Regions from separate parts of the Massilia sp. BHUDP2 genome, predicted to be linked through region 3. Evidence: predicted binding sites of a transcription regulator. Region 3 holds the regulator's gene; each other region holds the start of a gene.

Region 1 (7,367 bases), on a different contig from region 3:
GAGGTTTCTGTCCGACGCTTGTCATTGCGTCCGAAGAGGCCCGAATTATAGAGGCTGGAATTCAAGGTGTGCAAGGGTTTTCGAAAAAAATCGACAACTCCAGGAGGATGGGCGCCATTTTCACGATCCCGGCGCTTTTGTGTAAATATCATGCTTCGCTCCGATGAGAACCGCCATGCCCACCGCCCACCCCTTGTTGCAGCACCTGTTCGACGCCGCCCTGGCCGCCGCCGATCCTTATCACCTGGTCGCGCCGCACCTGCCGCCGCCGCCCAAGGGGCGCACCCTGGTGCTCGGCGCCGGCAAGGCGGCCGCGCGCATGGCCGAGGCGGTCGAGCGCCACTGGCAGGGACCGCTCGAGGGATTGGTGGTCACGCGCTACGGCCACGGCGCGCCGACCCGCCACATCGAGGTCATCGAAGCCGGCCACCCGGTGCCGGACGCAGCCGGCGAGGACGCCGCCCGCCGCATGCTGGAAGCCGCCGCCGGGCTGGGGCCGGATGACCTGGTGCTGTGCCTGGTGTCCGGCGGCGGCTCCGCACTGATGTCGCTGCCCGCGCCCGGCATCAGCTTCGAGGAAAAGCGCGCGCTGAACCGGGAGCTGCTGCGCTGTGGTGCGCCGATCGGCGAGATCAATCGCGTGCGCCGGCACCTGTCCGCCATCAAGGGCGGACGGCTGGCGCTGGCCTGCTACCCGGCGCGCGTGGTGACCCTGGTGGTGTCGGACGTGCCGGGTGACGATCCGGCCGTGGTGGCCTCGGGCCCGACCGTGCCCGACGGCAGCACCGGCCTGGACGCGCTCGCCATCCTCGAGAAGTACCGGATTCCTGTATCAGGCGCCGTGCGCACGGTGCTGATGGATGCGCAGCTGGCGGCGCCGCTGCCGGGCGATCCGCGCCTGGCGCGCAACGCCACCCATGTCATCGTCACCGCCCAGCAATCGCTCGATGCCGCGGCAAGCGCTGCGCGCGCGGCCGGCTATGCGCCGCTGATCCTGTCGTCGAGCATGGAAGGCGAGGCACGTGAGGTGGCGCTGGTGCATGCCAGCATTGCGCGCCAGGTCGTACAGCATGGCCAGCCACTGGGCGCGCCCTGCGTGCTCCTCTCGGGCGGCGAAACCAGCGTCACCGTGCGCGGCCAGGGCAGGGGCGGGCGCAATGCCGAATTCCTGCTGGCGCTCGGCGTCGCCCTGGACGGTCTGCCGGGCGTGCACGCGCTCGCCGCCGACACCGACGGCATCGACGGCAGCGAAGACAATGCCGGCGCCTGGCTCGCGCCCGGTACGCTGGCGCGGGCGCGCACCCAGGGACGCGATGCGCGCGCGCACCTGGCGGACAACGACGGCTACGGCTTTTTCGCCGCCCTTGGCCAGCTGATCGTCACCGGCCCTACCCGTACCAATGTCAACGACTTTCGCGCCATCGTCATCGAAACCGACGTGCTGTAAATGCCCTGGCATCTCCACCGGTTTGAACTCGAAGGCCGCGCCCAGCGCGGCCTTTTTATTTGTCTTTAAGCGCGGACAATATGGGCTCCTTCACCTTATCCAAAAGGAAAGGTTTTTAAGATATGTCAACACAATTGTGGCATACGATATTTGCCTGTTTTAACGTTTCGCCGAAGAAAACATGTTTCTAAAGCATGGGTTAGCCGGAGTGTTGTTAATACGCCGAAATTGTCTCCAATTGTCACGCACAGCCTTTTCCTTTCGTATTACGCTGCTTTTCGCCGCATTCAGACGGCACCGGCAATGACCGGAAATCAATGACACAGGCGAGGGTCCTCGCTTGACGGAAAACACACAATAAGGAAGAAACATGAAGCAATCGCATTCGATTCATCCTGCAATGTTGAAGATGTGCGCTGCAATCTCACTCGCATTCGTGGCAGCCACGGCTGGCGCAGCCGAGCAGAAGTTCATCCTGGAGACAGACCGTATCATCGTGAAGTACAAGGATTCGGCGCCGGCTGCCAAGGGCCTGGCCCGCGCCGCCGAAGTCAAGGCCGACCGCAAGGCCAAGCTGGCCCGTGCAGGCCAGGAGTTCGGCATGACCGTCAGCGAAAGCCATGCGATCTCGACCGGCGCCCATGTGTTCAAGCTCAATGGCCGCAAGCACCTGCAGGAAGTCGAAAAACTGGCCGCCGAAATGATGGCGCGCGACCCGGACATCGAATACGCCGAGCCGGACCGCATCATGACCCACATGGCGACCGCCAACGACCCGTACTATGCCCAGCAGTGGCACTACACGGACGCGACCGGCGGCCTGCGCCTGCCGACCGCCTGGGACAAGTCGACCGGCACCGGCGTGGTCGTGGCCGTGATCGACACCGGCTACCGCCCGCACGCCGACCTGAGCGGCCAGTTCCTGCAGGGCTATGACTTCATCAGCAGCGCCACCATCGGCAACGACGGCAACGGCCGCGACAGCGATGCGAGCGACCCGGGCGACTGGGTTGCGGCAGGCGAATGCTACGCCGGCTCGCCGGCATCGGGCTCGAGCTGGCACGGCACCCATGTGGCCGGCACGGTTGCCGCCAAGACCAACAACAGCCTGGGCGTGGCCGGTGTGGCGTACAACGCCAAGATGATTCCGGTGCGCGTGCTCGGCAAGTGCGGCGGCTATACCTCGGACATCGCCGACGCGATCACCTGGTCCTCGGGCGGCACCGTGACCGGCGTGCCGGCCAACGCCAACAAGGCAAAGGTGCTGAACCTGTCGCTGGGCGGCAGCGGCGCCTGCGACGCCACCACCCAGACCGCGATCAACGGCGCCCGTTCGCGCGGCTCGGTCGTGGTCGTGGCGGCCGGCAACGACAACATGAACGTCAGCAACGCCAGCCCGGCGAACTGCTCGGGCGTCATCGCCGTGGCAGCCACCGGCAAGACCGGCGGCCGTGCTTCCTACTCGAACTACGGCACCCTGGTCGACGTGGCGGCCCCGGGCGGCGACGGCAGCTACAGCGTGATCTCGACCCTGAACTCGGGCTCGTCGACTCCGGGCTCGGACAACTATGCAGGCTACCAGGGCACCTCGATGGCGACCCCGCACGTGGCCGGCGTGGCAGCGCTGATGTTCGCGGCCAAGTCGACCCTGACTCCGGACCAGGTGGAAAGCATGCTGAAGTCGACCGCGCGCGCCTTCCCGGCGACCTGCTCGGGCTGCGGCACCGGCATCGTCGACGCGACCGCGGCGGTGAATGCGGCGATCGGCGGCACCACCCCGCCGAGCGGAACGGTCATCAACGAGACCGAGTCGAACAACACGCTGGGCACCGCCAACCTGGTCTCGACCAGCGGCACCACGGTGAACGCCACGATGTCGAGCTCGACCGATACGGATTACTTCCGTGTCGATCTGCCGGCAGGCAAGACCCTGAGTGCGACGATGACGCCGAACAGCAGCTCCGACTACGACCTGTACATCTACAACAGCGCGGGCACCCTGCTCAGCCGCAGCGAGAACGGCGCCGGCGCGGTCGACAGCGCGAGCTCGGCCAACACCGGCACCACCACCGCCAGCCGCTACGTGCGCGTGGTGTACTACAGCGGCAGTGTCGGCAGCGCCGGCACCTATAACGTGAAACTGAGCTGGTAAGTTCAGGAGGAAGCGGCGCGCTCCCCTGCGCCGCCTTCGTCCGGGAACGCGCGGCATGCCGCGCGTTCTTTTTTTGACGTCTTGCAAGAAAAAACGGATACTGTATGGAATAACAGTAGTCGGCCCTGCCGTCACCTGCCGTCGTCCATGTGAATTCTCCGCTCCGTAAAATCATCCATTGCGACTGCGACTGTTTCTACGCATCGGTCGAGATGCGCGACGACCCGTCGCTGCGCGGGCGTCCGCTCGCGGTCGGCGGCCGCCCCGACCAGCGCGGCGTGATCGCCACCTGCAACTACGAGGCGCGCCGCTACGGCATCCATTCGGCCATGGCCACCGCCCAGGCCATGAAACTGTGCCCGCAGCTCCTGGTGATTCCGCCGGCGATGGAAAAATACCGCATCGCCTCGCGCCAGATCATGGACATCTACCGCGACTACACCGAGCTGGTGGAGCCGCTCTCGCTCGACGAAGCCTACCTCGACGTCAGCGACTCGCCGCACTGCAAGGGCAGCGCCACCCTGATCGCGCAGGAGATCCGGCGCCGCATTTTTGACACCGTCGGCATTACTGCCTCGGCCGGGGTGGCGCCGAACAAGTTCGTGGCCAAGATTGCCAGCGACTGGAACAAGCCCGACGGACTGTTCCTGGTGCGCCCGGAAGAGGTGGATGCTTTTGTTGCCGCGCTGCCGGTCAAGAAGCTGTACGGCGTGGGCAAGGTGACGGCCGAGAAGATGCACCGGCTCGGCCTGCAGACCTGCGCCGACATGCGCCACTGGAGCATCGAGCGGCTGACCGAGCATTTCGGCAGCTTCGGCTACCGGCTCTACAAACTGTGCCGCGGCATCGACGAGCGCGCGGTGAACACCTCGCGCGAGCGCAAGTCGATCAGCACCGAGGAGACCTACACGCCGGACGTGCCGAACCTGGACGCCTGCCTGCGGCTGCTGCCGGATCTGTACGAGCACCTGCTGGGCCGCATCAAGCGCAACGGTGCCGAAAAATTCATCAACAAGCTGTTTGTGAAGATCAAGTTCTCGGACTTCCAGCAGACCACGGTCGAGTGTGTTGGCTATGCGCCACATATCCCGACCTATGCGCGCCTGATGGAAACCGGCTGGGCCCGCCACAGCCGCCCGGTGCGCCTGCTGGGTGTCGGCGTGCGCCTGAGCGATACCGAGACGGTCGAGCAGCTGCGCCTGTTCGACGACGCGTTGCCGGCCGCGATCGTCGAGGCAGTTGGCGACTCGTCAACAGATTAATTTTTTCCCCGTGCTGCCAGCCGCAATTTCCGCTGAGCAGCGTAGAATGTCGTTCCCTTGAAATACTGAAACAATCGGATAACAGCGTATGTGGTTCAAGAATCTCCAGATTTATCGCCTGCCCGCCCCCTGGGCATTCAACCCGGAACAGATGGAAGAAGCCCTGCAGTCGCAGGCTTTCACGCCCGCGAGCAGCAATGAACTGCTGCGCCAGGGCTGGGATTCGCCACGCGGCAACGGCAAGCTGGTCCACGTCGTCAACAAGCAGATGCTGATGATGCTGGGCACCGAGAAGAAGCTGCTGCCGAGCTCGGTCATCAACCAGGTCGCCAAGGCCAAGGCCGCCGAGCTGGAAGAGCAGCAGGGCTTCCCGCCGGGTAAGAAGGCAATGAAGGAACTGAAGGAACGCGTGGCCGACGAACTGCTGCCGCGCGCCTTCTCGATCCGCAGCAACGTCTGGGTCTGGATCGACCCGGTCAACGGCTGGCTCGTGGTCGATGCCGCCAGCCCGTCGAAGGCGGACGACGTCATCAAGCTGCTGCTCAAGGCAGTGGACCGCATGCCGCTCGAATCGCTGCGCGTGCAGCGCTCGCCGGTGGCCGTGATGACCGGCTGGCTGGAAGCGGACGAAGCGCCCTACGGCTTCACCATCGACCAGGACACCGAACTGCGCGCCACCGGCGAAAGCCGCGCCGCCGTGCGCTACGTGAAGCACACGCTGGAACCGGACGACATCCGCCGCCACATCGCCGCCGGCAAGCAGTGCACCCGCCTGGCCATGACCTGGAACGACCGCATCAGCTTCGTGCTGACCGAGTCGCTGGCCATCAAGGGCGTCAAGCCGCTGGACGTGATCAAGGAAGGCGAAGCGGTCACCTATAGCGACGACGAGCGCTTCGACAACGACATCACCTTGATGACCGGCGAACTGGCCAAGCTGATGGCGGACGTGGTCGAGGCGCTGGGCGGCGAAGCCAAGGCCTAAGCAGGCCAGCAGCGCCCCTATATTCATTAGCCCGTAAACGTCGTTCCCGCGCAGGCGGGAACCCAATTTTGCAAGCGTTTCGGTAGCGCACGCAGAACTTGGATTCCCGCCTACGCGGGAATGACGTCTTTAAGCTAACTCACTTCGCTCCTGCCATCTCCTCGCTGGTCGACGGCTCATCCCCCTGTTCCGGCTTGCCGCTCGAGTAGGTCGGCCCCGACCGGTTCTGGTGCGGCGCCGGCTTGCCCGGCAGCGGCGGCAAGGCCTTGGCCTGTTCCAGGTCGATGCCCGCCACCTCGGCCACGCGGCGGCCGTAATCCTCGTCGCAGTGCCACAGGTGCCACACCATGCGCAGCTGGATCGGCGCCGGGCACTTCTTCAGGTCGCCACCCACATTGTTGACCAGGTCGTCGCGCTCCCAGTCCTCGAACGTGCGGTAGCGCGCCCCCGCCTGCGCGTAGTCGTCCATCGTGCGGGTGGTCTGGTAGCGGCCCAGGTGGCCCTCCACGTACTGGTTGTATTCCTTCTCCGGCTTCGGCGCTTCGCTGTAGCCGCCCATCAGGCTCGGCTCGTAGTTGATGTGCTTGTCCTGGCCGCGGCCGTCCACGTAATAGGTCATCTGGCCGTCGCGCTGGTTGGTGCGCGCCGCCGCGCCTTCCTGCGGCTGGTTGATCGGCAGCTGCAGGTAGTTCGGGCCCACCCGGTAGCGCTGGGTGTCGGAATAGGACAGGGTGCGGCCCTGCAGCATCTTGTCGTCCGAGAAGTCGATGCCGTCCACCAGCACCCCGGTGCCGAAGGCCGACTGCTCGGTCTCGGCGAACACGTTATCCGGGTTCTTGTTCAGCACGATGCGGCCCAGCGGCAGCAGCGGGAACTGGTCTTCCGGCCAGCGCTTGGTGTCGTCCAGCGGGTCGAAGTCGAGTTCCGGATGCTCGCTGTCGCTCATGATCTGCACGCAGAATTCCCATTCCGGGAACTCGCCGCGCTCGATCGCCTCGTACAGGTCGCGCGTGGCGTGGCTGGTGTCGTGGGCCTGGATTTCGGCGGCCTGTTGCGCCGTCAGGTTGCGCACGCCCTGCTTGGGCTGGAAGTGGAACTTCACCAGGTGGGCCACGCCCTGGTCGTTGACGAACTTGTAGGTGTTCACGCCCGAGCCTTCCATCTCGCGGTAAGTGGCCGGGATGCCCCACGGGCTCTTGACCCAGGTAACCATGTGCAGCGCTTCCGGATGGCTGCAGATGAAGTCGTAGAAGCGCCACGGCTCCTGCTGGTTGGTGACCGGATCGGGCTTGAAGGCGTGGATCATGTCCGGGAACTTGATTGCGTCGCGGATGAAGAAGACCTTCAGGTTGTTGCCCACCAGGTCCCAGTTGCCGTCCACGGTCTTGAACTTGATGGCGAAGCCGCGCGGATCGCGCGCCGTCTCGGGCGACTCCTTGGCGCCGATCACGGTCGAGAAGCGCACGAAGATCGGGGTCTGGACACCGAGTTCGTTGAGCACGCGGGCACGCGTGTACTTGC
Region 2 (7,367 bases), 640 kb from region 3:
GCTCCTTTCTGTTGTCCTTGTTCCCCTGCTGCCCACCATTCGGCGCGGCGGGCGCCGCCCATGCCTGTGCCAGCAGGTCCTGTACTTCTTCGTCATCCGTCTGCCCGAACGACCGGTAGAACTGGCCGACCGCATGGAGGCGGGGCGGGGCAAGCGGGCAGACGACTTCGTCGGCTTCGCGCGCGAGCCGTTCGAGGGTGTCGGGCGCGCCCACCGGCGCCGCCACCACCAGTTGCGCGACCCGGTGCTTGCGCACCACCTGGACCGCGGCCAGCATGCTGGCCCCGGTCGCAATGCCGTCGTCGACCAGGATCACGCAGCGGCCTTCGAGCCGCGGCGGCGGGCGTCCGCCCCGGTAGAGGCGGTCGCGCCGCTCGAGCTCGGCCAGTTCGCGCGCGGCCACCTGATCCACCTGTTCCTGGGTCACGCCCAGCAGGCCGGGCACGCCCGGCTGCAGCACGCGCACGCCGCCGCTGCCGATCGCGCCCATCGCGTATTCCTCGTTGCCGGGCATGCCCAGCTTGCGCACCAGCAGGACGTCGAGCTCCGCGCCGAGGGCCTGGGCCACCACGAAGGCCACCGGCACGCCGCCGCGCGGCAGGCCGAGCACGATCGGGTCGGCCCGGCCGGCGAGATGCCGCAAGCTGCGCGCCAGTTGTCGGCCGGCGTGGGTGCGGTCCTTGTAGCCTTCGGTCTCCGGCATGGTGAAGCGCATAGAACGAAACGTAGCCATGGTAGAACGCAAAACGGCCGCGCCGCGCCGCGGCAGGGCGCCGCAACGCGGGACGCGGACCATGGACTGCGCCGGGCGTGGCCGGGCGATTACTGGATGGTCAGGCGGCGTGCTTCAGTGCCCTGCTTTTTGGGCAGGCTCAGCTGCAGTACGCCGTTCTCCAGCTTTGCCTGTGCCGAACCGTCGTCGACTTCGGTGGGCAGGGCGAAGCTGCGCATGAACCTGCGTGCGGTGCGTTCAGCATACACCACGGTTTCACCCTCGCGGCGTTCGTTTGCCGAGCGGCATTCCGCCTCGATGGTGACACGCTGCCCGTCGACCGAGACCTTGACGTCCTCCTTGTTCACGCCGGGGAGTTCGGCCTGGATTTCGTAGGTCTTCTCGGTTTCGCTGACGTCCAGCCGCGGCGTCGCGGCGCCTTCGCCGGCCCATTGCCCGCCCTGTGCGAGCGGGGCGAAGAAGTCCTGGAACATGCTCTCGACCATGCGCCCGAACTGGTCCTCGACGGCGCCCGGACGGTAGGCCGGGAGCGGGCTATTGCCTCGTCTAATGAGATTCATGATGGCCTCCATGATAAGGACTGAGAGTGCCGGTGGGTGCCGGCAATGTCTTTATAGGATGGAGGCCGCAGCATTTCAAGCGGGCGCAGCCGTGTCCGCCTGGTCTTCAGCCAAGCAGCCTGCGGTGAAAGCGCAGGTGGTCTTCCACAAACGTCGAAATGAAGTAATAACCGTGGTCGTAGCCCTCATGCCGGCGCAGGGTCAAGGGCTGGCCCGCACGGGCGCAAGCTTGCTCGAAGGCTTCCGGATACAGCTGCTCGGCCAGGAATTTATCGGCCAGCCCCTGGTCGATCAGGATCCCGCCCGGGAAGGGCGCCGCGTCCATCGCGGCCATCAGTTCGCTCGCATCGTACTGGCGCCAGTTCGCCTGGTCGGCGCCCAGGTAGCCGCCGAAGGCCTTCTGGCCCCACGGGCAGCGCATCGGCGCCGCGATCGGCGCAAAGGCCGACACCGAACGGAACAGGCCTGGATTGCGCAGCGCCATCATGAGCGCGCCATGCCCGCCCATCGAGTGCCCGAAGATGCCCACCCGGGCCGGGTCGGCCGGCAGCTGGGCTACTACCTGCTCGCGCAGTTCCAGGATGTGACTGTACATGCGGTAGTGCTGCGACCATGGCGCCTCGGTGGCGTCGACATAGAAGCCGGCGCCCGCCCCGAAGTCCCAGCTGTCGGTCTCGCCGGGCACGCCGGCGCCGCGCGGGCTGGTATCGGGCGTGACCAGGATCAGGCCTTCCTGCGCCGCCACCCTCTGGGCGCCGGCCTTGATCATGAAGGTCTCTTCGGTGCAGGTCAGGCCGGCGAGGTAGAACAGGACAGGCAGGCGCTTGCCTTCGGCGCCGGGCGGCAGGTAGACGGAAAAGCGCATCGGCAGGCCGATGGCGGTCGAATCGAAGCGGTAGAAGCGCTGGACGCCGCCGAAGCAGGCATGTTCGCTGAGAAGTTCGAGCATGGGTTCGCTGGATGAGTGGTCAATCCCGCAAGTATGCCCTGTGGCGTTGCAGCTTGCCAGTCAGACGAATCCGAGCGCGCCGAGCAGGGCGCCGGCGCCCAGCATCCACAGCAGGTGCAGGCGGGTACGCCAGATGAGCAGGCAGGATAGCAGGGCCAGCAGCCAGGCCGGCCAATTGCTTTTGCCAGACCCGGCGCCGGCGAGCAGCCAGCTGGTGGCCAGGAGCATGCCGATCACGATCGGCGCCATGCCAAGGCGGAAGGCGCGCACCGCGCGCAGCTCGCGGTTGCGGTGTCCCCACTGCGCGATGTGGTAGTTGAGGATGGAGGAGGGCAGCAGGATGCCGGCCATGGTCAGCGCCACGCCGCCCAGGGCCGCGCCGAAGCTGCCGGTGTTCATGCCCAGGTGCCAGCCCATCAGCGCGACGAACAGCACGTTGGGGCCCGGGGCCGCCTGCGCCAGCGCGATCGCATCGCTGAACTGCGACTGGGCCAGCCAGCCCTTGTCTTCAACCAGGAAGCGCTGCATGTCGGCGCTGACCGAGATCGCGCCGCCGAACTGCATCAGCGACAGCATCAGGAAATGGACGAACAGGCCGAGCCAATCGTGCCATCCCAGAACGAGCGGGGCCGCCGTCATCGCAGCCTGCGCCAGGCCAGCACGCAGCCGAGCGCACCCAGCGTGGGCAGCACCCAGGCCAGCGGCGCACGCAGCCAGGCCAGCAAGGCGAAGGCGGCCGCCGCGATCCCGACCGAGCAGGGAAGCGGGATCGGGCTCCTGGCCAGTGCGCTCGACAGCTTCAGGCCGGTGGCGGCGATCAGGCCAGCGGACACGGCCGCCATGCCGCGCAGCGCGCCGGCCACCGCGGGATGGTCCGCATACTGCGCGTGGAAGGCCGCCAGCACCAGGACCAGCACCAGCGGCAAGGCCAGCAGGCCGGCGACCGCGGCCGCGGCGCCGGGCAGCCCGAACCAGCGCGCCCCGATCATGATCGACAGGTTGAGCACGTTGGGCCCGGGCATGATCTGCGCCACGGCCCAGTCCTCGATGAATTCTTCCTGCGTCAGCCAGCGCTTGCGCTCGACGATTTCGCGCTGGACGACCGCCAGCACCCCGCCGAAGCCTTGCAGGGCGAGGACGGTGAAGGAGACGAACAGGTCGGCCAGCGAAGTGGGCCGGGGACGGTCCGGATCGGGGACGGCGGCGGGAGGCGGAGCGCGCATCCCCGGATTATCGCCGGGCCGGCGCCCGCCTGTCCACGCGGGGATAGGCCCTCAGCCGCCGCCGATACCCCGCATGACCTTGCCGCTGCCGCCGCAGTTGGAGCAGGGCCGGCCATCGGACAGCTTGCCGGTGCCGGCGCAGGCTTCGCAAACGTCTTCTCCGGCGCCGGGCGTACCGGGTTCCGCTTCGTCGCCGGGATTCAGGTCGGGATCGGGTTGCATGCTCATGGCGTCCTCACAGTGGTTGGTCACGCGGCCATTGTAGGCGGCGCAGGCGGGAGACGGCGCAGCGCTGGACGCTGAGGCGAGCCGGGCTTATACACAAAAATTGCCGTAAAATAACTTTGTGCGCGTCCGTTCCCCTTGCGCGACAGCTGCGCGTAAACCCTTGATTTCTGGGGCTATCGCGATTGCCTTCCCAATAGGCAAATTGTTGAAAGCCGCACGGATGGCCGCATTCGGCGTGTCAAGCCCCCGCTTTTCCACATAGTTATTCACAGACTTTGTGGATATCAGGAAAACTTTTTAATTATTAACTACTTAGCATGTCTTCTGCATGTAATCCATGACCTGACGCCGGGCAAAATGTGGATTCAATCGTGCGCGGGCTTGACTCTAGCTTTCTTGAGGCTTGCGCAAGAGAACTGGATAAATGTACAGTATGGCATTTGCAGCCGCCCTTTCCTTGCCCACCCCATGTCCGCCGTCCTCCAGCAGTCCGCCCCAGATGATCCCTTCGCCGGGCTGAATGCCGAACAGCGCGCCGCGGTCGAGCACGACATTGGCGCCGCCAGCGTGCGGCCGCTGCTGGTGGTGGCGGGGGCGGGCTCGGGCAAGACCAATACGCTGGCGCACCGCGTCGCGCGTCTGATCCAGCTGGGTGCCGATCCCCAGCGCATCCTGCTGCTGACGTTTTCGCGGCGTGCGGCGGGCGAGATGAGCCAGCGCGCCAGCGGCGTGCTGCAGCGCCTGCTCGGCAAGGGCGGCAGCGCCAACGCGGCCCAGCTGAGCCTGCCCTGGGCCGGCACCTTCCACGCGATCGGCGCCCGCCTGCTGCGCGAGTATGCCGGCCGCATCGGCCTGGACGAATCCTTCACCATCCACGACCGCGGCGACTCGGAAGACCTGATGGGACTGGTGCGCCACGAAATCGGCCTGTCGCATACGGAAAAGCGTTTTCCGCTGAAGGGCACCTGCCTGTCGATCTATTCGCGGGTGGTCAACAGCCGCGAGCCATTGGAGGCGGTGCTGCAGTCCACCTTCCCCTGGTGCAGCGAGTGGGAAGGGCAGCTGAAAACCCTGTTCGGCGCCTACGTCGACGCCAAGCAGGAGCAGAACGTGCTGGACTACGACGACCTGCTGCTGTTCTGGTCCGAGATGGCGAGCGACCCGGAGCTGGGCCCGGAGCTGGGCGCCCGCTTCGACCACGTGCTGGTCGACGAGTACCAGGACACCAACCACCTGCAGGCGGCGATCATCACCGGCATGAAGCCCGGCGGCGAGGGCGTGATGGTGGTCGGCGACGACGCCCAGTCGATCTACGCCTTCCGCGGCGCCACCGTGCGCAACATCCTCGACTTCCCGAAGCAGTTCTCGCAGCCCGCCGAAGTCATCACGCTGGAACGCAACTACCGCTCGACCCAGCCGATCCTCGACGCTTCCAACGCCGTCATCGCCGCCGCCCGCGAACGCCACGCCAAGACGCTGTGGACCGACAAGGCCTCCAGCCTCAAGCCGCAACTGGTCCTGATCCCGGACGAAGCCGAACAGGCGCGCTGGGCCTGCCGCCGCATCCTGGAACACCGCGAAGCCGGCATCGCCCTGAAATCGCAGGCGGTGCTGTTCCGCGCGGCCAGCCACAGCGCCGCGCTGGAGCTCGAGCTGATGCGTCGCAACATCCCCTTCGTGAAGTTCGGCGGCCTGAAGTTCCTGGAAGCGGCCCACATCAAGGACGTGCTGGCGGTGCTGCGCTTCGCCCAGAACCCGAACGGGCGCATGGCGGGCTTTCGCGTGGCCCAGCTGATCCCGGGGATCGGCCCGGCGACCGCCACCCGCCTGCTGGATGCGGTGGGCGAGGCCGCCGACCCGCTGGCGGCGGTGGAAGCCTTCGCCGCGCCGGGCAAGAGTCTCGAGGACTGGGCCGCCTTTAGCGCACTGTACCGGCGCCTGCGCACGCCGGGACTGCGCTGGCCGGCCGACATCGAGCTGGTCAAGCAATGGTACTTGCCGCACCTGGAACGCATGTACGACGACGCGCAGGTGCGCGCCGCCGACGTCGAGCAGCTCAGCGCGCTGGCTGGCGGGCACGCGACGCGCGAGAGCTTCCTGGCCGAGATCACGCTCGACCCGCCGGAAGCCACCAGCGACCGCGCAGGCAGCCCGCTGCTCGACGAAGACTACCTGATCCTGTCGACCATCCATTCCGCCAAAGGACAGGAGTGGAAATCGGTGACGGTATTGAACGTGGTGGACGGCTGCATTCCGTCGGACATGAGTACCGGGAACAACGACGACATCGAAGAAGAGCGGCGCCTGCTCTATGTGGCCATGACGCGCGCCCGCGAACACCTGCACCTGGTGCTGCCGAACCGCTTCTTCATCAAGCAGCAGGCCCAGATGGGCGACCGCCACGTCTACGCGGCCCGCTCGCGCTTCATCACCCCGGCCATGCTGAAGCATTTCGAGGAGACGACCTGGCTCAGCGCGGACACGCAGCAGCTGCGCAAGCCGGTACCGGAGAGCGTGCGCATGCTGGTGCGGGAGCGCGCTCGGAACGCGTGGAAATGAGCGAAGATCGGCACACGTTGAGGACTTATCCCCCGTGCGGCGATTTTGTAGGAATATGCCCCAGACCCCCGCACTGCACAAAAGTGGGGCGCGTGCAAGTCATTGATTTTTAGAGTTTTTCAATTTGCCTGCGGAACGGGCAATTTGTTGAAACCCGCATCATTACTGGACTTTCAGCTTGTCAAGTAGTGCTTTTCCACATCTTTATCCACAGTTCTTGTGGATATTGAAGAACTTCCCATGAAATCAATCGCTTACGTGCGAAGCTTGAGTTTCCTCAAGATTCGACGCCGAGTTGCAGCCCAGCTTTGCAAGCTGGTGTAGAAAGCCCGTGTTGCGGGATCAGGCAGGCGCGTTGGCGCAGGCCCGCTTCAGGCGATCCAGCTCGGCCAGGAAGCGTTCTGCAGCAAGGCCAGGGGGCCACGGTTCCCAGGGCGTGCCGCCGAAATAGGGCACCAGCGGGTCCTGGTCCAGCACGTCGGCGCGGATCTTCAGCGTGCGCTTGACTTCGTCCGGCGTCCAGCCGGTCACGTGCACGGCTTCGCTTGCCGCCGCGAGCCGGTCGGCCTGCTTGTGCAGCCTGTGCTCCTTCTCGGTCCAGGCCGGCAGGCCGTAGCGCAGGAAGACCATCTGCTCCAGGCGCAGGGTCAGCGCGCGAAAGCCCTCGCCCAGGAAGGGCTTGATCACCGAGATCGCATCGAAGCCGAGCAGGCCTTCCTCGGCGTCGTGCAGCAGCTCGCGCAGCTCCTGCAGGGGCGTGGGCGGGGGAGCGATGGCGCGGCGCAGCAGCATCACGGTCAGCGAGTGCTGGGCCACCGACAGGGGCAGCGGCCAGGCTGAATGCCCGCCCCAGCGGTAGGTGCGCGCCAGGCCCAGCGCCAGGTCGGCGTCGTCCCAGTCGAAGGGAGTCGGGTTGAGCAGGTCCAGGCGCTTACCGGAAGGCATGCGGACCCAGGCACGCACGTCGGCGCTGGATGAGTTGTGCATGCGCCGATTTTACACACCGGCGGGTCCATTCTCCGCATAATTGATACAAGCAAAGATGCTCCACTGCCGAGTGCCTACACTGGACCGGCTAGGCGGGCCCGGCCCGCAGACGGGAGGCGACATGAACG
Region 3 (7,367 bases):
GGCGGCGGCCTTGCCGGTACCCGCCGCGGCCAGCGTCGACAGCGGCGAGGAAATCGTCGAGCCGATGGACGAGGCGCCGCTCGAGACGGCCCAGCCGCCGGCGCCCGCAGCCAGGGTGGCGACGGCGCCGGCCGATCCGCCGCCGGTCCGCACCCTCGACACCGCCCGCACCGAGCCGGCCGTGGCCAGGGCCGAGCCGAAGCCGGAACCGGTCAAGCCGGAGCCCAAGCGCGAGCCGAAGTTTGAAGCGCACCCGAAGGTCGCCGACCTGGAGCCGAAGAAGCTTGAAAAACCTGCCGAGAAGCCGCCGGTCAAGCCGGTCGAGGTGAAGCCGGCCCCGGTTCAGAACGACGCCGCGCGCGCCATGGCCATCCTGGAGGGCAAGCCGGTCGTGAAGGCCACCGGCCCGTCGCAGAAGTACGTGGTGCAGGTGGCCGCGCTGGCGACCCAGCAAAAGGTCGATGAGCTGCAGGGCCGCCTGCGCGCCGCCGGCGTGTCTTCCTTCACCGAGAGATCCGGTGACCTGATCCGCGTGCGCGTGGGTCCGTACAGCAAGGAAGAGGGCGAGAAGATCCGCTCCAAGCTTATCGCCATGGGCCTGTCCGGCACCATGGTGCCGCTCTGATCCACAGTGGCAGGCAAGGACTGGCGGCGTGACGATTTTCGATTACCTGGTCTTGTTCGTTCTGGTATCGTCGGTCATCATTTCCACCCTGCGCGGGCTGGTCAAGGAGATCCTGTCGCTGCTGGGCTGGATCGTGGCCTTCGTGGTGGCGAATGCCTACGGGGCGACACTGGCGCCGATGCTGCCGGAATTGCTGCCCGGCGAGACCGCGCGCCTCATCATGGCCTTCGTGCTGCTGTTCCTCGGCGTGCGCATCCTGATGGGCCTGCTGTCGCTGGCGATCGGGGCCCTGATCACGGCCACCGGCCTGAGCCTTGCGGACCGCGGCCTGGGTGGATTATTTGGATTGGCGCGCGGCATTGTAATCGTGCTGGCCGCCGTCATATTGTGTGGGATGACGTCCATCCCGCAACAGGATTTCTGGAGGAACGCGCTGCTCTCGCCGATGGCGGAAACCGGAGCGCGCACCGTCAAACCATTTCTCCCTGCTGCCCTGGCGCAGCACGTGAACTACTAATCTTTCGTAATCAGCAATCCAGTTTTAGGAGCGCACCATGTGTGGCATCGTCGGCGTCGTCTCGAACAATCCCGTCAACCAGCTTCTGTATGACGCCTTGCTGCTGCTGCAGCATCGCGGCCAGGACGCGGCGGGTATTGCAACCAATCACAGCAGCATGTTCTCGATGTACAAGGCCAATGGCCTGGTACGCGACGTGTTCCGTACCCGTAACATGCGTACGCTGCAGGGCAATACCGGTATCGGCCACTGCCGCTATCCGACCGCCGGCTCCTCGAGCGAGGAAGAAGCGCAGCCCTTCTACGTCAACGCCCCGTTCGGCATCACCCTGGCCCACAACGGCAACCTGACCAACCAGGCCCAGCTCAAGGAAGAGCTGTTCAAGAACGACCGCCGCCACATCAACACCGATTCCGATTCGGAAGTGCTGCTGAACGTGCTGGCCCACGAGATCCAGGAAGCGGCCGACGGCTACAATCTGGACACCGACGCCATCTTCAAGGCGGTGGCGGCGGTGCACCGCCGCGTGCGCGGGGCGTACGCCGTGGTGGCGCAGATCGCCGGTCATGGCATGCTGTCCTTCCGCGACCCGTTCGGCATCCGTCCGCTGTGCCTGGGCGTGAACGAGGGCGAGCACGGCCTTGAGTACCTGGTGGCGAGCGAATCGGTGGCGCTGGAAGGCCTGGGCTTCCGCTTCGTGCGCGACATCGCGCCGGGCGAGGCGGTGTTCATCACCAACGACGGCCAGCTGCACGAGCGCCAGTGCGCCGAAAATCCGTCGCTGAATCCCTGCGCCTTCGAATACGTTTACCTGGCCCGTCCGGACTCGGTGATCGACGGCGCCTCGGTCTACGCGACCCGCCTGCGCATGGGCGAATACCTGGCCGACAAGATCCGCAAGGAGATCCCGGTCGACGAGATCGACGTCGTGATGCCGATCCCCGATTCCTCGCGTCCGGCCGCGATCCAGCTGGCCCTGAAGCTCGGCGTCGAGTACCGCGAAGGCTTCATCAAGAACCGCTACATCGGCCGCACCTTCATCATGCCGGGCCAGAACATGCGCAAGAAGTCGGTGCGCCAGAAGCTCAACGCGATCGCCTCCGAATTCAAGGACAAGAACGTGCTGCTGGTCGACGATTCGATCGTGCGCGGCACCACCAGCCGCGAAATCGTGCAGATGGCGCGCGACGCCGGCGCGCGCAAGGTGTTCTTCGCCTCGGCCGCGCCGCCGGTGCTGTACCCGAACGTGTACGGCATCGACATGCCGACCCGCGACGAGCTGATCGCCCATGGCCGCACCAATGAGGAAATCTGCGCGGAGATCACCGCCGACCGCCTGGTCTACCAGGACGTGGATGCGCTGAAAAAGGCGATCTCGGACGTCAATCCGGCGCTGAAGAATTTCGAGGCCTCCTGCTTCGACGGCGTCTATGTGACCGGCGACGTGACGCCGGAATACCTGGATCGCCAGGAATCGGCGCGCCACAAGGGCGGCAGCAAGGGCGTCGAGGATGCGGCCACCAACCAGCTCAATCTCAACCGTCCGGCCACGGCGGAGTAAGACCATGAGCGAGCAGAAGTACGGCTTCACCACCACCATCCTGCACAACGACCGCAGGAAGAACATCGAGCAGGGCTCGCTGCACAAGCCGGTGCACACGTCGGTGGCCTTCGGCTACAACGATGCGCGCCAGCTGGCCTCGGTCTTCCAGGGCAAGGAACCGGGCTTCCGCTACGGCCGCCAGGGCAACCCGACCGTCGCCGCGCTCGAGGACAAGATCAGCAAGATGGAAGACGGCGTCGGCACGATCTGTTTCGCGACCGGCATGGGCGCCATCGGCGCGCTGTTCCAGGGCCTGCTGAGGGCGGGCGACCACATCGTCTCGTCGTCCTTCCTGTTCGGGAATACCAACAGCCTGTGGCAGACGGTGGCAGCCCAGGGCGTGGCGGTGGACTTCGTCGATGCCACCGAGGTCGCCAACGTGGAAGCGGTGCTCCGGCCCGATACCCGCATGGTGTTCGTCGAGACCATCGCCAACCCGCGCACCCAGGTGGCGGACCTGGCGCGCATCGGCCAGCTGTGCCGCGAGCGCGGCATCCTGTACGTGGTCGACAACACCATGACCACGCCCTGGCTGTTCCGCCCGAAGGCGGTGGGGGCGGGTCTGGTGGTCAATTCGCTGACCAAGTCGATCGGCGGCCACGGCATCGCGCTGGGCGGCGCCCTGACCGATACCGGCCTGTTCGACTGGAGCGCCTACCCGCACATCGCGGCCAACTTCCGCAAGCAGCCGCTAGCTGCCCAGGGCCTGGCCCAGCTGCGCGCCAAGGCCCTGCGCGACTTCGGCGCGGCCCTCGGGCCCGAAGCGGCGCACCACATCGCGGTGGGCGCCGAGACGCTGGCGCTGCGCATGGAACGCACCAGCGCGAATGCGCTGGCGCTGGCGCAGATGCTGGAGCTTGATGAGCGCGTGGCGGCCGTCCACTACCCGGGACTGGCCTCGCATCCGCAGAACGGCATCACGAAAGAGCTGTTCCACGCCGGCGGCTCGCTGATGAGCTTCGAGCTGGTTGATAGTATCGACCCCTTCGACTACCTGAACCGCCTGAAGCTCGGTATCCCGGCCAGCAACCTGGGCGATACCCGCACCCTGGTGATCCCGGTGGCGCACACGATCTTCTTCGAGATGGGCGCGGAGCGGCGCGCCAGCATGGGCATCGCCGAGTCCCTGATCCGCGTCTCGGTGGGCATCGAGGATACCGAGGACCTGCTGGCGGACTTCCGCCAGGCGCTCGACGCGTGAGCGAAACGGCAGCCGAGGCTGCCGTTTTTGTTTCAGCGGTTGAGCCCGGCGCCGGATTGCCGCTATCATGGGATTTCTTTTCATCACACCGATCCGCCCATGAAGACCACGCTGTTCCTTGCATCCCTGCTGCTGTGCGGCGCCGCCTTTGCCGGCGAGCTGGAAGACGCCAATGCCCTGTTCGAGAAGAAGGACTACGCGGGCGCGATGAAGATCTACACCAAGCTGGCCAATGCCGGTAATCCGGCCGCGCAGCAGGCGCTGGGCCAGATGTATTTCTATGGCGAAGCAGGGGAGGTCGACGAAGCCAGGGCCGTCGATCTGTTCAAGAAGTCCGCCGCCAAGGGCAACAAGGTCGCGATCGCCTCGCTCGAACTGATCGAGCAGCGCGTCAAGCGCCGCAAGGACATCGATTACTGGATCAAGGGCTACGACGGCGAAGACCTGAAGTCGGGCGAGTTCCGCTGCACCGCGCCGCGCATTCCCGCGATGTCGAAGGTCAATGCCGACATCGACCGCATCAGCGCGGCCGTGCAGACGTGGCAGGAGTGCTACAACAAGTACGTCACCAACCTGAACGCGTCGCTGCCGCTGACCAAGCGCGTCCCGAGCGACATCCAGAAGCTGATGAACAAGGAGGAGATGGAGAAATCGAATGCCTACCTGGCCCAGCTGCAGGAAAACCTGACCGAGGAAGCGAAGGTGGGTTCGAAGCTGGTGCTGGCGGACTACGCCGCATGGCGCTCGGCGACCGATGCCTATGTGACCGAGCACAACCAGATGGTGAAATCCGCCAAGAAGGATTCCCACTGGGCGGACAAGAAGATTCAATAAGCCGCCGGGCAAGCCGGCGGCTTGGTGGGCGCAGGCTTAGTGCCAGCTGCGCATCAGGCCGACGGCCAGGCCTTCCAAAGCGAACTCGTCTTCCGGGTTCACCTGGATCACCTTGAAGTCCGGATTCTCCGGCAGCAGTTCGACCAGGTTGCCGGTCTTGCGGTAGCGCTTGACCGTGACTTCTTCGCCGAGGCGGGCCACCACGATCTGGCCGTTCTTGGCACTGTCGATCTTCTTGACGGCCAGGAAGTCGCCGTCGCAGATGCCGGCATCGCGCATCGACCAGCCCTTGACCTTCAGCAGGAAGTCGGGGCGCGCCGAGAACATGGCGGCATCGACGGAGTAGGTGGCTTCGACGTGTTCCTGGGCCAGGATCGGCGAACCGGCGGCCACGCGGCCGACCAGCGGCAGCGACATCATGAGGGCCGCAGGCACCATCGGGACCTGTTCGACGGAGGCGCCGACCAGGCGGATGCCGCGCGAGGTGCCCGGGGAAATCTCGATGGCGCCCTTGCGCGCCAGGGCCTGCAGGTGTTCTTCGGCCGCATTGGCCGATTTGAAACCCAGCTCGGCCGCGATTTCGGCGCGGGTCGGCGGGAAGCCGGTGTTTTCGATCGCTTCCTTGATCAGGTTAAGGATCTGTTCTTGCCTTGCAGTGAGCTTGAGCATGGGTGTTTTACGGCATTAGTTGTAAGAGCAGACTGTATTTTTGTACAGTATTCTGATATGCGCAAGGGCAAACACAGGAAAACTGTAAAAAATTTGTGCAGTGCGTCCGCATTCGTGGCGCCGATGCCCGCTTTTCGCCGCCATCGGCCGGGCTGGGCCATGCCATGGGTTCCCATTCACCGGTTTTTCAGGCTATAATCGAAGGCTTTCCCTTCCCACACTCGTCTTGACGCCGAGGTGGGCATTTGTTTAAACGTCCTCAAGGAGTGTTGCATGCGTCATTATGAAATCGTTTTTATCGTCCACCCGGACCAGAGCGAACAAGTTCCGGCGATGATCGAGCGTTACAAGACCACGGTGACCAGCCGCGGCGGTAACATCCATCGCGTGGAAGACTGGGGCCGTCGCCAGATGGCTTACCAGATCCAGAAGCTGCCGAAGGCTCACTACATCTGCATGAACATCGAGTGCGACAACGAGACCCTGGTCGAGCTGGAAACCGCATTCAAGTTCAACGATGCCGTCCTGCGTCACCTGACCGTCAAGATGAAGAAGGCCGAAACCGCACCGTCGCCGATGATGAAGTCGGTCCAGCGCGAAGACGCAGCCAAGAGCCACCGCGCAGAAGCAGCAGCCGCTGCTCCGGCCGCCGCTGCCTAAGTTTTTTCTCGGGAATTCGTAGAACGCAGTGAACCGGTTCCAGCTCATCGCGACCATCGCGGAGCGAGACGTACTGCGTTTCACCCCGGCCGGCGTCCCCATCGTGGGTGCGATCCTGATGCACGATTCGCAGCAGGTCGAGGCCGGAGTGGCAAGGCAGGTCGCGTTTGAAATCCCTGCGCTCGGCGCGGGCGAGATTTCAGGCAGGCTGGAAAGCGCCGAACTCGGCGCCGCCTACCGCTTCGAAGGATTCCTCGCAAGGAAAAACCGCAACAGCAAAGCCTTGGTGTTTCACATCATTGATTTCAGTGCCGCGTAACAGTACTCGGCCTATTTAGATTACAGATACAGGAGCCTCAACATGGCATTCGGTAAAAAGTTCGACAAAAACAAAGCTAAAGAAAAAATGAAGCGCAAGCAGCAGAACCCGCTGTTCAAGCGCAAGAAGTTCTGCCGCTTCACCGCCGCAGGCGTGGAACAGGTGGACTACAAGGACGTCGACACCCTGAAGGACTTCGTCCAGGAAAACGGCAAGATCATGCCGGCACGTCTGACCGGTACCAAGGCGCACTACCAGCGCCAGGTCGACACCGCCATCAAGCGCGCACGCTACCTCGCGCTGCTGCCGTACACCGACCTGCACAACGCTTAAATCGCGGCACGTCAGCTAGATATCCTGGAGAAAAAATATGCAAGTTATTCTGCTCGAAAAAGTCGTCAACGTCGGTAACCTGGGCGACGTCGTCAAAGTCAAGGACGGTTACGCACGTAACTTCCTGATCCCGCAAAAAATGGCACGCCGCGCTACCCAGGCCGCCGTGGCCGAGTTCGAAACCAAGCGCGCCGAACTGGAAAAAGCAGCAGCTGAGAAGCTGTCGGCTGCCCAGGCGCAAGGCGACAAGCTGAGCGGCATGACCGTCACCATCGCCCAGAAGGCGGGCGTGGACGGCCGTCTGTTCGGTTCGGTCACCAACTTCGACATCGCCGAAGCCCTGAGCAAGCAAGGTTTCCCGGTCGAGAAGTCGCAGGTTCGCATGCCGACCGGTCCGCTGAAGACCACCGGCGAATTCCCGGTCGCCGTCGCGCTGCACACCGACGTCGTCTCGGAAATCACCATCGCTGTCGTCGGCGAAGCTGCTTAAGCTGCTGTTGTATAAATGAAAAAGCCGGGTTCGCCCGGCTTTTTTTATTCCTGGAAACTCGCCAATTATTTCAGCCGTGTGACCGGAAACGGTATAATGCCCGCCATGAATTCCCC
Region 4 (7,367 bases), 1.1 Mb from region 3:
CGTGCCGAGACCGGTGAGGGGGAAGTCGCCGGTGAAGGTGCCCTTGAACTGGCCGTCCACCATGATCGGCGCCGCCAGCGTGGCGATCGCCTCGTCCTTGCCGTTGATCCGGTACAGGTAAGGCTCGGTGAAGTGGGCCCGGCCGGTCGCCTTCGGCACGTCGTACCAGTCGTTGCCGCCCGGGGTGGTGACGAACACGATCGGCTCGACGTTGACCTTGCCTTGCGGGCTGCGCGTCCAGTAAGGCATGTAGCGGCCGGTGGCGTCGTACAGCGGCGCCTGGCCGGCAAACTCGGCATCCTTGCCGTCCAGCGCGTCCGGTTCATAAGCGGCCGAACTACCGATGAAGTCTTCCGAACCCACCAGGGTGGCGCGCACCAGGTCGGCGACCTGGGTGCGCGTCAGCGCCTGCCCGCCCGCTTGGGTCGAGGCCAGCACGGTGGCCGCGCTTTCCAGCGTCGCCAGGTTCGATGCAATGCGGCTCTCGAGCATTGCCGACGCCTGCAGGGTCAGCGTCCGCGCCTGGCGCATCGCGGCTTCCTCGGCGCTCTGGCTGTTCTTGACCGCGATAAAGCTCGATGTCACGCCCAGGCTGGCCACCACCAGCAGGGTGGCGGTGACGCAGATCTTGGCGCTCAGGGACAGGGAAAAACGGCGCGATGCATGCTGTGCTTGATGCGCTGCCTGGTGCTTGTTCATGGTCGTCTCTCGTTCTCAGAAGGTGCGGGCGACGCTCGCGGCGAACGTGCCCTTGGCAGGATTCGAATAGGCGACGGCGCCGTCGCCGCGCGGCACGCCCGTCGTGTAGTGCTTGTAGGCATCGGTGGCGCCCCATGCGCGGGTCCAGGCCGCGGCGATGCTCCAGCCGCCGTCGAAGGTTCTGGTGACACCCGCCTTTGCATCGCGCCAGTCCCAGATGGCATTGCCCTCGCCCGCCACGCGTCCGTCGCCGACGTGCAGGTTGAGCACGTAGCCGCCGCCCAGGTCATGATTCAGGCCGACGTCGAGGTAGCCGGTGCCGCGCGCGTTCGTGATGCCGAAGAAGTCGCGCGACACCGTGCGGTAGTACTTCGCGTAGAAGGATTGGTAGCCCAGGCCGGGCACGACTTCGGTGTAGTCGTATTTGGTGCCGGTGGCGCCGATGCGTGCTCCCGGATAGCGGTAGTGCATGAGGTTCAGGCTGACGCCCAGCGGCCCGAGCGTGCCGGCGTAGCCGCCGTACAGGTCCCATTCGACGCGGCCGCCCTCGATGAAGCGGTCGCTGACGGTCGAGGTCCAGGTGCCGAGCGACCAGCCGCTCGGGTGCGCGTAGTCGATGCCCGCCTGCAGCGCGGGGCGGCCCCAGGTCTGGCGCATGCCGCGCGAGACGTATTGCGAGCTCAGGGTGACCGTGGTGGTGATCGGAAGCGTGGCCGACGGCGAAGCGCTGGTGGCGTCATCGCCGGCCTGGGCGGGCATGGCCGCCACTACCAGGCAAGCCGGCAACAGCAGGAAAAAGGGGGAAGTCATGGTGGTCTCGTCGTTATCCGGCGAAGGCCCACATGAGGTCCTCCGCTCACTCAGCAATTAATGCCGTACGGAAATTCTACGAGAGATTGTGAATATTCACGAAAATGTGGCGTGTTCGATAACGGGATTTTTCACCCATCTGAGTCGCCGGCGCAACATTCGGTAAATCCGATAGATTTACTCCGGCTCCGGCAGGTCGGGCCGCTCGAGCAGTTCCTGCGCCAGCTTCAGGCCCTTGACCATGACCGAAAAGGCTTCGTGCTTGGACGCTTCGTCCGGCACCCGCAGCACGTACGAGGGGTGGTAGATGGTCACCAGCCAGCAGCCGTCGATGCGGACCGGCTTGCCGAGAAAGTCCTTCAGCGCCACCGTGCCCTTGCGCATGACGGACTTGAGCGCCGTCGCGCCCATGGCCACGATCACCTTCGGCTTCACGGCCGCCAGCTCCTTCTCCAGCCAATAGTGGCAGGCCTCGATCTCGCGCTGGACCGGGGTCTTGTGCAGGCGGCGCTTGCCGCGCGGTTCCCACTTGAAGTGCTTGACGGCGTTGGTGAGGTAGATGGCCTTGCGGTCGACCTCGGCCTGGGCGAACACCTGGTCGAGGAGTTTACCGGCCGGGCCGACAAAGGGTTTGCCGGCCAGGTCTTCCTGGTCGCCCGGCTGCTCGCCGACGATCATGATGGGCGAGCGTTTCGAACCTTCGCCGCCGACCGCCTGGGTGGCGTACTGCCACAGCTCGCAGCGCCGGCACTCGTCGAGTTTCGACGGCTGCTCGCGGTCCGGCTGCGCGGCTTCGGCGCTGATCGGGATGGTGGCGCCGCTCTTGCGGCCCACCGCCTCGACCTGCCCGATCTTGCGCGCCCCGAGTTCGGCCTGGCTCACCAGCGAAGGCACGATCGCGCCTTCCGGCAGGTTCTTCCAGAAGCGCGAAGGGATGTGGCTCTGCATCAGCTGGGCGTTGACGCGCGCCGGGTTGAAGATGCTGCGGTAATAGGTGAGCCAGAGCGCCTCGCCGGCGTCATCCAGCTCGGCCGCGCTCGACATGAGGGGCCCGGTATTGTGCAGGGTGTGGCCGTCCCACAGCACGCTGGCCTCGGGCGTGGCGATCATCCAGCTGACCTTGCCCATGCGGGCCACGAAGTGTTCGGCCACCTGGGGCAGCACGTCGTGGCGCGGCTCGAACCAGGCGACGAAGCGCGGGTCGCCCGCATCGAGCGGACGCTCGCGGAATCGGATGTAGGCATGCATGTCGTGCTCCTCGCGGCGCACCGCCTTGACCATGCCGTGCAGGCGGCTGCCGTCCGGATCGGCGGGCGACTGCACATCGTGCTCGCCATGCGTCCAGCGCCACAGCACGCGGTACAGGAAAGCCCAGCGGTCCGGGGCGCGGAAGCACGCGGCTTTCTGCAGCATCTCCAGCAGCGATCGCGGCACGCGTGCGGCCGGCGGTCCTGGCGATTGCGCTTCTTGCAATCGGGTGCCGCCATTATCGATCGGCCCGGGCACGGCCGGCGCACCCGAGAACAGGTCGCTGCCGTCTGGCGTGCCCCAGCTGGCCGCCTCGGGCGGCACGCCGGCCTTGAGCAGCGCACGCGCCGCGTCGCGCCATTCGGCAAAGCTGTGCACCGCCGGCGGCTGGCCGCCCGTTCCAGCGCTGGCGGCGGCGTCGTTCATGCCGCCTGCAGTTCCGGCCACAGGTTCATCTGCTCGGGCGCGTCGGCCAGGTGGCGCCGGAGGAGGTGGGAACTGGCCGCGCCTTGAACCGGCTTGTAGTCGGCCGTGACGATGAAGGGCGCCAGCTTCTTCATGCTGCAGCGCAGGCGCGACAGGTCTTCCCAGCGGATGCGGCGGATGCGGCGCAGCTCCACGATGCGCTTGGCGTTGCGGATGCCGATGCCGGGCACGCGCGCGATCATGGTTTCGTCGGCGCGGTTCAGGTCCATCGGAAAATGCTCGCGGTTGGCGAGCGCCCAACCCAGCTTGGGGTCGACGTCGAGCGCCAGGTTGCCGGATTGGGGCATCAGCTCGCCTGCGGTAAAGCCGTAGCCGCGCAGCAGGAAGTCGGCCTGGTACAGGCGGTGCTCGCGCAGCAGCGGCGGCGGAGCCGCCGGCACGCTCTTCGGGCTTTGCGGAATCGGGCTGAAGGCCGAGTAGTACACGCGCTTGAGTTTATAACTGCCGTAGAGCGTTTCGGCGGTGTTCAGGATGGTGTGGTCGTCGCTGGCGTCGGCGCCGACGATCATTTGCGTGCTCTGCCCCGCCGGCGCGAAGTTCGGCGCCTTCGGTTCCTCCGCCTTTTCATCGAGCTTGCGGCGGATCGAGCCCATCGCCAGCTTGATGGTGTGGACGTTCTTTTCCGGCGCGAGGCGGGTCACGCTGTCGTGGGTCGGCAGCTCGATATTCACCGACAGGCGGTCCGCCCAGCGCCCCGCCTCTTCGATGAGGAGCGGGTCGGCGTCGGGAATGGTCTTGAGGTGGATGTAGCCGCGGAACTTGTGTACTTCTCGCAGCTGGCGCGCCACCGCCACCAGCTGCTCCATGGTGTAGTCGGCCGACTGGATGATGCCCGAGCTCAGGAACAGGCCGTCGATGTAGTTGCGGACGTAGAAATCATGGGTGAGCTTGACCACCTCTTCGACCGAGAAGCGCGCGCGCGGCACGTTGGAGCTGCGCCGGTTGATGCAGTACTGGCAGTCGTAGATGCAGAAGTTGGTGAGCAGGATCTTGAGCAGCGAGACGCAGCGGCCGTCCGGGGTATAGCTGTGGCAGATGCCCATGCCGGTGGTGGCGCCGAAGCCGTCCTTGTCCTCGGACGAACGTTTCGGCGCGCCACTGCTGGCGCAGGACGCGTCGTATTTCGCGGCGTCGGCCAGGATTTCCAGTTTGTCGTTGAGTTCCATCGCACGCATTGAACTGTATGGGCATACAGTATACTATCGCGCGCGTATGAACAGGCGAGCCGGGTCAACTGTGCACGCCGATTGGCGGTTCAAAGCTGGGACGATACGAAAAAAAGCCCGGTCACGAGACCGGGCTTTCCGTTACAGCAAGCTCAGATCAACGAATCGGCTTGCCGTCCGCATCCACCACGCTCACCTCGCCCCAACCGAGCGAGCGCACGCCCGCCTCGATCTTGCGCAGGTCGCCGATCACCATCCACACGGCCTCGTCCGGCTTGATGAACTTGGACGATGCGCTTGCGAGCTGCTCCGGCTTGAGCGCGCGCACGTTCGACGCATACTTGGTCCAGTAGTCGTCCGCCAGGCCCAGGTTGACGGCGTCCAGGCCTGCCGCCTCGAGCGCCGCGAGGGTGGAAAAGCGGCCCGGCAGGCGCGAGGTCATGTTGCGCATGATGCTCTCGTACTCGGCGCCCACCAGCGGACGCTCGCCCGCCACGCCGCGCAGCTCCTTCTGGACCTCGCGCATGGCCTCGACCGTCTTGTCGGTCTGCACCGGCGCGATGATGTAGAACGGACGCTGGCCGCGCACGTCCGGCAGGCGGGCCTGGGTGCCGTAGCTCCAGTGCTTGTCCAGGCGCAGGTTGCGGTTCAGGCGCGAGGTCGCGATGCCGCCGAAGTTGGTCATCACCGGCTCCATCGCCAGGTCTTCCGGCTGGCCGTTGGCCTGCGACACGTGGGTCGCGACGATGGTCGACTGCGGCGCGTCCGGCTTGTCCACCAGGATCAGGCGCTTGCCCCGGGTCGCCGGCACGGTGGCCATCTGCTTGGCCGGGGCGCTGCCCTGCTGCCACTTGCCGAAGCTCGCTTCCAGCGCCGGCAGCAGCTTGTCCATGGTGGTGTCGCCGGCGACGATGATGGTGGCGCTGCCCGGCTTGAACCAGGTGCCGTGCCATGCCATCAGGTCGTCGCGGCTCAGGCTTTGCACGCTGCCTTCGAAACCGGAGGCCGGCTTGCCGTAGGCATGCTCGGCTCCGTACAGCAGCGACGGGATCAGGCGCAGGGCCAGGCTGTTCGGCTGGGCCTTTTCCTGGCCGATGGCGGCGATGCGGCGGCTCTTCGACAGCGCGAACTGGTCTTGCGGGAAGCTCGGGGTCAAGGCGGCTTCGGCCATCAGGGCCAGCGAAGGCGTCAGGTTGGCGCTGGTCGCCTGCAGGCGCACCAGCGACTGGTCCTGGGAGGTGCCGGTGCTCAGGCGCGCGCCCAGGTTTTCCAGCGCGTCCGACAGCGCGAAGGCGTCACGGTTTTTCGTGCCCTTGTCCAGCAGGTCCAGCGCCAGCGACGCGGCGCCGGCCTTGGCGGCGGTGTCGGAAGCCGCGCCGGCATCGACCGCCAGCGAGACGTTGACGATCGGGGCGGTATGACGTTCGAGCAGCACGACCTTCAGGCCGTTCTTCAGCTGGGCGCGCTGCAGCGCCGGGAACTTGACGTCCGGCGCGTCGCCCAGCGCGGGCAGCTGCTTGCGGTCCAGGGTCGACTTGGTGGCGGCCAGCTTGGCCGAAGGGCGCACCGTCATGGTGTAGTGGTTGGCGCGCAGCCAGCGGTTGGCGGCGGTCTTGACGTCCGCCGGGGTGCTGGTGGCGAACAGCTCGAGACGGTCGAGGTAGGCGTCCGGCTTGCCGCCGTAGGTCTGGCTCTCGGCCAGCACGTCGTTGCGGCCGCCCATGCCGCCCACGCGCTCCAGGCTGCGGGCGAAATCGGCCAGGTCGCGGGTCTTCACGCGTTTCAGTTCAGCCTCGGTCGGGCCCTTGTCGAGCAGCTCGGTCACCACGCGCTCCATCTCGCGCTCGACCTCGAGCGGATCGACGCCCGGCTTGACGGTGACTGACAGGTTAAAGGTGCCGCCCAGTTCCGCGTCGTTCACGTAGGCCGACACGCCGGTGGCCATGCCCTTCTCGTACACCAGGCGCTTGTCCAGGCGCGCGTTCTTCGAGCCGGCCAGCACGCCGGCCAGCAGGTTCAGGCGCTGGGTGTCGGCATCCTTCCACGAAGAGGTATGCCAGCTGCGGTAGATGCGCACCTGCGGCACATGGTCTTCCATCTCGTCGCGGATGTTGCGGTCCAGCTGGGGGATCCATTTCTCGGTGCGCGGCAGCGGCGGGCCCGGCGGGATCGCGCCGAAGTACTTGTTTACCAGCTCATAGGCGCGTTCCGGCGTGATGTCGCCGGCTAGCGAGATCACCGCGTTGTTCGGGCCGTAGTAGGTGCGGTACCACTCCTTGATGTCCTCCAGCGAGGCGGCCTGCAGGTCTTCCATGTAGCCGATGGTCGACCACGAGTAGGGGTGCGAGTACGGGTACATCTTGGCCGAGATTTCCATGCGCACGCGGCCATACGGCTGGTTCTCGCCCTGGCGCTTCTCGTTCTGCACCACGCCGCGCTCGCGCTCCAGCATCGCCTGCGAGATGTAGTTGCCCAGGAAGCCCATGCGGTCCGATTCCAGGAACAGGGTGCGCTCCAGGGCCGACACCGGCACGTCTTCGAAGAAGTTGGTGCGGTCGACGTTGGTGGTGCCGTTGCGGTTGTTCGCGCCGAGGTCGTCCATCGCCTCGCGGAAGCCGTGCGGGTAGTTCTCGGAACCGTTGAAGAAGAAGTGCTCGAACAGGTGGGCAAAGCCGGTCTTGCCGCGCTTCTCGTTGCGCGAACCGACGTGGTACCACATGTTCACGCCGACCACCGGCACGCTGTGGTCGGTGTGGACCAGCAGGGTCAGGCCGTTGGGCAGCACGAATTTCTTGTGGTCGATGCTGTAGGCCTTGCGGTCGAAGACGGTTTGCTTCGTGGCGGGTGCGGCGGCGTGGGAAGGCAGGGCTGCTGCGGCTGCGAGACCGAGCAGGAGGGGCAGTGCGAGTTTTTTCATGGCGTCTCGTGGACAGTTGTTGTATGTATGCGTCCCGTCCG

What was found. The regulator LexA, encoded in region 3, represses DNA repair genes until DNA is damaged. The targets are predictions, from matches to a motif close to ACTGTATNNNNATACAGT.
Region 1: dinB (DNA polymerase IV) is a predicted target of LexA. The motif match lies at 3,699-3,716, and genes of this name have one in related genera.
Region 2: ACK6C6_RS08040 (ATP-dependent helicase) is a predicted target of LexA. The motif match lies at 4,109-4,126, and genes of this name have one in related genera.
Region 4: ACK6C6_RS00390 (putative DNA modification/repair radical SAM protein) is a predicted target of LexA. The motif match lies at 4,422-4,439, and genes of this name have one in related genera.

The regions. Positions count from the first base shown of each region.
Region 1 covers NZ_JBJUVW010000003.1:976,882-984,248, forward strand. Annotated here, with positions in the region: gene ACK6C6_RS21155 (glycerate kinase) at 176-1,447, shown strand; gene ACK6C6_RS21160 (S8 family serine peptidase) at 1,884-3,599, shown strand; gene dinB (DNA polymerase IV) at 3,749-4,861, shown strand; gene ACK6C6_RS21170 (recombination-associated protein RdgC) at 4,950-5,846, shown strand; gene ACK6C6_RS21175 (catalase) at 5,986-7,367, opposite strand, start outside.
Region 2 covers NZ_JBJUVW010000001.1:1,776,091-1,783,457, forward strand. Annotated here, with positions in the region: gene ACK6C6_RS08010 (phosphoribosyltransferase) at 1-703, opposite strand, end outside; gene ACK6C6_RS08015 (Hsp20/alpha crystallin family protein) at 823-1,293, opposite strand; gene fghA (S-formylglutathione hydrolase) at 1,400-2,242, opposite strand; gene ACK6C6_RS08025 (chromate transporter) at 2,303-2,881, opposite strand; gene ACK6C6_RS08030 (chromate transporter) at 2,878-3,465, opposite strand; gene ACK6C6_RS08035 (hypothetical protein) at 3,517-3,693, opposite strand; gene ACK6C6_RS08040 (ATP-dependent helicase) at 4,162-6,252, shown strand; gene ACK6C6_RS08045 (phosphohydrolase) at 6,595-7,239, opposite strand; gene glpD (glycerol-3-phosphate dehydrogenase) at 7,361-7,367, shown strand, end outside.
Region 3 covers NZ_JBJUVW010000001.1:1,140,955-1,148,321, forward strand. Annotated here, with positions in the region: gene ACK6C6_RS05015 (SPOR domain-containing protein) at 1-625, shown strand, start outside; gene ACK6C6_RS05020 (CvpA family protein) at 654-1,142, shown strand; gene purF (amidophosphoribosyltransferase) at 1,180-2,703, shown strand; gene ACK6C6_RS05030 (cystathionine gamma-synthase family protein) at 2,708-3,946, shown strand; gene ACK6C6_RS05035 (tetratricopeptide repeat protein) at 4,046-4,780, shown strand; gene lexA (transcriptional repressor LexA) at 4,817-5,449, opposite strand; gene rpsF (30S ribosomal protein S6) at 5,723-6,109, shown strand; gene priB (primosomal replication protein N) at 6,138-6,428, shown strand; gene rpsR (30S ribosomal protein S18) at 6,471-6,761, shown strand; gene rplI (50S ribosomal protein L9) at 6,799-7,251, shown strand; gene ACK6C6_RS05065 (replicative DNA helicase) at 7,357-7,367, shown strand, end outside.
Region 4 covers NZ_JBJUVW010000001.1:84,440-91,806, reverse strand. Annotated here, with positions in the region: gene ACK6C6_RS00405 (methyl-accepting chemotaxis protein) at 1-699, opposite strand, end outside; gene ACK6C6_RS00400 (TorF family putative porin) at 715-1,509, opposite strand; gene ACK6C6_RS00395 (UdgX family uracil-DNA binding protein) at 1,687-3,183, opposite strand; gene ACK6C6_RS00390 (putative DNA modification/repair radical SAM protein) at 3,180-4,409, opposite strand; gene ACK6C6_RS00385 (M16 family metallopeptidase) at 4,567-7,326, opposite strand.